DNA from 2 places in the Pseudarthrobacter sp. SORGH_AS 212 genome. Region 2 is predicted to be linked to the other one. Evidence: predicted binding sites of a transcription regulator. Region 2 holds the regulator's gene; the other holds the start of a gene.

Region 1 (3,249 bases), 1.9 Mb from region 2:
GTTAGTTAGGGCGCCGGTGGTGGGCCCACGGCGCCGGTGGGGACTAGTCGCCCAGGCGCAGGCCGGTCTTGGTGTCGAACAGGTGCACGTGGCCCGACTGCGGACGGACGTAGATGGATTCGCCCTTCATCGGAGGACGGCGGCCGTCGACGCGTGCCACGATGTCGTGGTCCTTGCCGTCGAGGGTGGTGTGGCCGTAGACGTAGGCGTCGGCGCCGAGCTCTTCGACGACATCGACCTCGACCTTAAGGCCCTCACCGTGGGGAGCGTTCTCCAGGTCCTCAGGGCGGCTTCCGACGGTGACCGTGGAGCCGTGTGCTTCCTCGAGGACGTCGCGCGGCACGGGGTAGACGGTGCCACCGAACTGTACGCCGCCGTCGACCACGGGAAGTTCCAGCAGGTTCATGGCAGGGGAGCCAATGAAGCCGGCAACGAAGACGTTCTTTGGGCGGTCGTACAGGTTGCGCGGGGTGTCCACCTGCTGCAGCAGGCCGTCCTTGAGGACTGCAACGCGGTCACCCATGGTCATGGCCTCGACCTGGTCGTGGGTCACGTAAACCGTGGTGACGCCCAGGCGTCGGGTCAGGGAGGCGATCTGCGTGCGGGTCTGGACGCGGAGCTTGGCGTCAAGGTTGGACAGCGGCTCATCCATGAGGAAGACCTGCGGGTTACGCACGATGGCGCGGCCCATGGCAACACGCTGGCGCTGGCCGCCGGAAAGTGCCTTCGGCTTGCGGTCCAGGTACTGCTCGAGGTCAAGGAGCTTGGCGGCTTCGCGGACACGCTCTGCGCGCTCCTCCTTGGAGATGCCGGCGATCTTCAGTGCGAAGCCCATGTTGTCCGCCACAGTCATGTGCGGGTACAGGGCGTAGTTCTGGAAGACCATTGCGATGTCGCGGTCCTTCGGGGGGACGTCGGTGACGTCGCGGTCACCGATCAGGATGCGGCCTGCGTTGACGTCCTCGAGGCCTGCGAGCATGCGCAGGGAGGTGGACTTACCGCAACCGGAGGGTCCAACGAGGACCAGGAATTCGCCATCGGCGATGTCGATGTTGAGCTTATCGACGGCGGGCTTATCTGTGCCCGGGTACAGACGCGTAGCGTTATCAAAAGTAACTGTAGCCACAGTTATCAATCCCTTCACCGGCAGGTACGTGCCGGACGATCCGTTGTGAATGGTTCATGTTTGTTCAGTTTTGTGTTGCATATGCGTTCCGGCAGGGCCGGAGCGCATCGAGTGACGCCGCACGGTTCTTGTGCGCCACATCACAAGAAAGAGTATGGCAGAACCTTCGCTTTTTATCGCAAATGTTACGAACGTCACACCGGGGGCGTTGCCGGCCGTTTAGCCGGCAGGCGTCCCGTCCCGTCCGCCCACGGCAGAGCTCCGCGCCGCAAGCAGCGCTTCAAGCAGCTCTGCCACGTGGACCGGAGCTTCCACCCGGTACTGCGCCTGGGTGAAGTCGAGGCCTACCTTGACCCCCACATCCCCCGGCCCAAGGCGGGCGAAAGCATCTTCGTCGGTGGTGTCATCCCCCGCGAACAGCACGGCGGTAGCTCCCGCTGCCTGGCGAAGGAACGCGACTGCCTCGCCCTTGGAGGCGTGCACCACGGAGGTTTCCAGAACCCGCTTGCCGTTCTTCAGGAACACGCCCTTGCGGTCCTCCAGCAGTGAGCGCGCGGCGGCGACGGCGTCCTCGGCGACATCGTCCGCAGCCTGCCGTGTGTGCAGCACCACGCCTGCCGGCTTGTCCTCGAGCATTGTTCCAGGGGCTTCCCCGGCGATCTCGGCGAGGACGCCCCTGACCTCGGCCAGCAGCGTCCGCTGGTCTTCGTCCAGCTCGAGCCCTGCGGACCCCGGGCCCAGCCAGGCTTCCGCGCCGTGGCTGCCGATGAGCAGCGACTCGGCCGGCGGCGAGGCCACGCCGCGCAGCGAGGCGAGGGCGCGTCCTGAGATGAGTGCCGTCGTCGTGCGTGGAAGCGCCGCCAGCCCGGCAAAGGCGGCGGCCGCGCGAGGGAGCGGCCGGGCATCGTCCGCATGCGGAACGATCGGTGCCATGGTGCCATCGAAGTCCATTGCCACCAGCAACTGGTCAGTGCTGGCGATGGTCCGGACGGCTTCCCTCAGTTCCGGTGTCAGGGCGAGCGGCGCTGCCGTACCTGGTTCAGGAGTCATCGCGGACCACCTTCTCGTTCAGCGCGCGCAGGAAGTCGGCGGACCAAAGATCCACGTCGTGTTCCAGGATCTGTTTGCGCATGGACCGCATGCGGCGCCCGGCTTCGCGCGGAGCCATCTCAACGGCATTCATGATGGTGTTCTTCAGGCCGGCGATGTCGTGCGGGTTGATCAGCAGGGCCTGCTTGAGCTGGTCAGCCGCGCCGGCGAATTCGCTGAGGACCAGGGCGCCGTCGTTATTGTTGCGCGCGGTGACGTATTCCTTGGCCACCAGGTTCATGCCGTCCCTGAGGGCGGTGACCAGCATGACGTCTGCCGCCAGGTAGAGGGCCACCATTTCCTCCACCGGGTAGCTGTGGTGCAGGTAGCGGACGGCGGTGTTCTGGATGGTGTCGTAGGTGCCGTTGATGTGGCCCACGGTGCCTTCCACTTCCTCGCGGAGCAGGCGGTACTGTTCAACCCGCTCCCGGCTGGGGGAGGCCACCTGGATCAGCGTCGCATCTCCCACGGACAGCCGGCCGTCCGCCAGGAGTTCCTCGAAGGCCTTCAGCCGGTGCCGGATGCCCTTGGTGTAATCCAGCCGGTCCACGCCCAGGAGGATGGTTTTCGGATTGCCCAGGTCCTGGCGGATCTGCCGGGCCCGCTCGATGATGTCCGGCCTGGCGGCAAGTTCGGTGATCTGCTTGACGTCGATGGAGATGGGAAACGCCTGCGCACGGGCGATATGGGTGATCTGGCCGTCGTGGCCCTTGACGTGCACCTGTTGCTGCTTGACGCTGGCGCCAAGGAAGCGCCGGGCCGAGCGCATGAAGTTGCCGGCGTCGCTGACCCGCTGGAAGCCCACCAGGTCGGCGCCAAGCAGTCCGTCGATGATGGCGTGCCGCCAGGGCAGCTGGGCGAAGATCTCCGGCGGGGGAAACGGGATGTGGTTGAAGAACCCGATGCGGAGGTCCGGCCGTGCCTGGCGGAGCATGCGCGGAACAAGCTGCAACTGGTAGTCCTGGACCCAGACGGTGGCGCCGTGGTCCGCATGGTGCACGACGGCGTCCGCGAACCTTTGGTTGACCTTGCGG
Region 2 (3,249 bases):
GGTGGTTGGTGGATGGCTCAGCATCGGAACACCGCATTTGGTACGACCCGGGGGTCCACTGTGTCCATCCGTCAGCAAAGGAAAATAGGGAAATGTCCGCAGAACAGAACTTCTCGAACGCGAAGTTCCTGACCGTGGCAGAAGTTGCCCAGGTCATGCGCGTCTCCAAAATGACCGTCTACCGCCTGGTCCACTCCGGTGAAATGCCAGCAGTCCGCTTTGGCCGCTCCTACCGCGTGCCCGAGACTGCGGTGGACCAGTACCTCAGGGGCGCCGTGGTGGACGGGCACGCAGGCACCGCCTGAGCCGGGTGCGCCGTAAATCCGGTACTTGTGCCGGTTGTCCGCGGCGGCGGTTAGATGCCGCCCCCCGGAAGCGGTACGCTGTTAAGGAACGTTTTACGTCATTGTAAGAATCTGTCAGTTGTTCAGTTCGTAGCTTTGTCCGCGGACCATTTCCATCAGACAGGTACTGCATCTAGTTTGTAAGGAACTTTCGTGGGTTCAGTTATCAAGAAGCGTCGCAAGCGTATGGCCAAGAAGAAGCACCGCAAGCTGCTTCGCAAGACCCGTCACCAGCGCCGCAATAAGAAGTAGAGATACTTCGAAAAGCGTGGAAATGCCCGCCGCCTTCCAAGGTGGCGGGCATTTCTTTTGCCCTCAGAAGCGCCGGGTTAGGCCCGGGGGCCGCGGATCCTCGCGAAGCCCTTCCAGAGGCCGTACACGGCGCCGCCCATGGTTGCGGCCTTGAGGCCGAACGTCGCAGCCCGGCGGCCGGCGCGGAAGTCGTACACCGGCCAGTTGTTGTCGCGCGCGTGGCGGCGCAGCTTGGCGTCCGGATTGATGGCCACCGGATGGCCCACCAGGGACAGCAGCGGGATGTCGTTGTAGGAGTCGCTGTAGGCCCAGCAGCGCTTAAGGTCCAGGTCCTCCTGGTCAGCGATGCCCTGCACCGCCACCGCTTTGGCAGAGCCATGCAGAATGTCTCCCACCAGCCTGCCGGTGTACATTCCGTCCGAGACCTCGCCCACCGTTCCCAGCGCCCCGGTCAGGCCCAGCCGGGTGGAGATGACTGTCGCAACTTCAATGGGGGTGGCGGTGACCAGCCAGACGCGGCGGCCCACCCTGAGGTGCTGTTCGGCCAGTGCCTTGGCACCGGGCCAGATCCGCGAGGCGATCATCTCGTCGTAGACCTCTTCGCCCAGCGCCTTGATGTCCTCCACTGCGATGCCGGCAGCGAGGGTGAGCGCTGAATCACGGACAGCGTGGACGTCGTCGATGTTCTCGCCGCGGGCCACGAACTTGAACTGCTTCCAGGCGAAACCGGCTGCCTCCGCCAGCGTGAATGCCCCCCGCTGGTGCATCTTCCGGGCCACGTGGAACAGGCTGGCGCCGCGCATGAGGGTGTTGTCCACATCGAAAAACGCCGCCTCGCCCGGCTGCGGCGCAGCGACCGGCCGGGTCACAACGGCGACGTATTTCTCCTCGGGCATGGACTTGAGTCTAGTCAATTCACCGGGCGGCCGCGGCCGGCATGCCGGGCGGGGTGTAGGCGTGCTTCAACGGCGCTACCGTTAAAGCATGCCCACACCCCATGTTGTACTGGTCACCAAAGCGAACTGCCACCTGTGCGAAGACGCGCGCGACGCCGTCGGCCGGGTCACTGCCGCCCTGGGCCTTAAGTGGAGCGAAGAGTTGGTGGACAACCAACCGGAACTGCGCGAACGCTATGCGGAGGAAATCCCCGTGGTCCTCGTGGACGGTGTGCAGCGCGACTTCTGGAAGATCGACGAAGCCCGGCTGGAACGCGTCCTGCAACGGGCCATGGCGCAGTAGGGGCGCGGTCCGACGTGACGGTACCTGCTTTGTTGGCACCGGCGATGGGGCTCTAGAGTGGAGGCACAACGCGATGCAAGGGAGGGCTGGTGACTTCGCTGGACTCAACTCCCCAGGCCGTCCCGGACCTGCCGGACGCCACGGGTACGCCGGCCAAGCAGATTCCGCCCGCAGCGGTGGCACGGCTGACGATCTACCTCCGCGCCCTCAACACCCTCCTGGCCGACGGCATCGAGCGGGTGTCCTCCGAATCACTGGCCGAAGCCTCCGGCGTGAGTTCCTCCACGCTCCGCAAGGACCTTTCGCATGTAGGTTCCTACGGCACCCGCGGGGTGGGTTACGAAGTCCAGTACCTGAGCCGCCATATCGCTGCCGCACTGGGCCTGACGCACGACTGGAAGGTCGCCATTGTGGGCGCCGGCAACCTGGGCAAGGCCCTGGCCCGGTATGGCGGGTTCGAGTCCAGGGGATTCGACGTAGTGGCCATCTTCGACGCCGACCAGATGGTGGTGGGAAACGAAGTGGGGTGGCTGCGGGTCAGCGATGTCGCGGACCTGGAAGCGGTGTTGCACCGGACCGGGGCCAACATGGTGGTGCTGGCTTTGCCGGCATCCGTAGCCCAGGGGGTCTGCGACCGGGTAGTGGCGGCCGGCGTGCGGAGCGTCCTGAGCTTCGCCCCTGTGATGCTGCAGGTCCCCGAGGGCGTCAACCTGCGCAAGGTGGACATGGCCACCGAGCTTCAGATCCTTGCCTACCACGCACAACGGGCGCAGGCCCCGGAGCAGACTGCCTGAAAACCGGCAGGTCCGGAACCCGCGCCCGCGGGAGTGGAGCTAAGGGTCAGCGGCCGTACGGGCTGCCGAAACCGCCACCGTAAGGGTTGGCGAAGGGCTGCTGCTTCCGGAAGTACGGCGCAGCGGCCGGCAGGTACAGCAGCACGATGGCCGCGATGCCCAGGACGGTGCCGAGCGTACCGAAGGTGGGGATACCGAACAGCCCGAAGACCGACAGGCCCGCGAAGACCGTTCCCAGGATGCGTGCCCAGTTCTTGCCCTTGCGGACAAAGAAGGCCACCAGGAAGTACAGGCCGGCGCCCAGGATGGCGAATACCACCAGGGTTCCGCCAATGAAGCCCTGGACGTCGTCGTATGTCACGCCGGTGGCGCCGCTCGACTCCATCTGGTCCTCGAATGTCTGGCGGAACACGGGGTCGTTCAACTGGCCGAGGCCCGTCAGCATGGAAATCACGAAAATGGCTGCGGCCGCGAGCAGGAGCCAGAAGGAAATGTTGACCAGCTGTGGAACCCCGTTGCTGCCGGCCGGCTGGGGCTGCTCAGACGGGTAGGGGGACTGGCCGTACGGCGACTGGCCGAACTGCTGACCGTTACCTGGAGCGTTCTGGCCGAACTGCTGG

What was found. Region 2 encodes Rex, which represses fermentation and respiration genes when NADH is low (regulators of the CRP and FNR family bind a similar motif). Its sites were predicted from a motif close to CTTGTGAANNNNTTCACAAG; they were not measured.
Region 1: ugpC (sn-glycerol-3-phosphate ABC transporter ATP-binding protein UgpC) is a predicted target of Rex. The motif match lies at 1,254-1,273, and genes of this name have one in related genera.

Annotation. Positions count from the first base shown of each region.
Region 1 is NZ_JAUTAA010000001.1:1,085,599-1,088,847, reverse strand. It holds gene ugpC (sn-glycerol-3-phosphate ABC transporter ATP-binding protein UgpC) at 44-1,126, opposite strand; gene otsB (trehalose-phosphatase) at 1,346-2,176, opposite strand; gene QE394_RS04825 (trehalose-6-phosphate synthase) at 2,166-3,249, opposite strand, start outside.
Region 2 is NZ_JAUTAA010000001.1:2,995,107-2,998,355, forward strand. It holds gene QE394_RS13650 (helix-turn-helix domain-containing protein) at 93-305, shown strand; gene QE394_RS13655 (AURKAIP1/COX24 domain-containing protein) at 498-596, shown strand; gene QE394_RS13660 (HAD-IB family hydrolase) at 674-1,492, opposite strand; gene QE394_RS13665 (glutaredoxin family protein) at 1,581-1,835, shown strand; gene QE394_RS13670 (redox-sensing transcriptional repressor Rex) at 1,925-2,629, shown strand; gene QE394_RS13675 (hypothetical protein) at 2,676-3,249, opposite strand, start outside.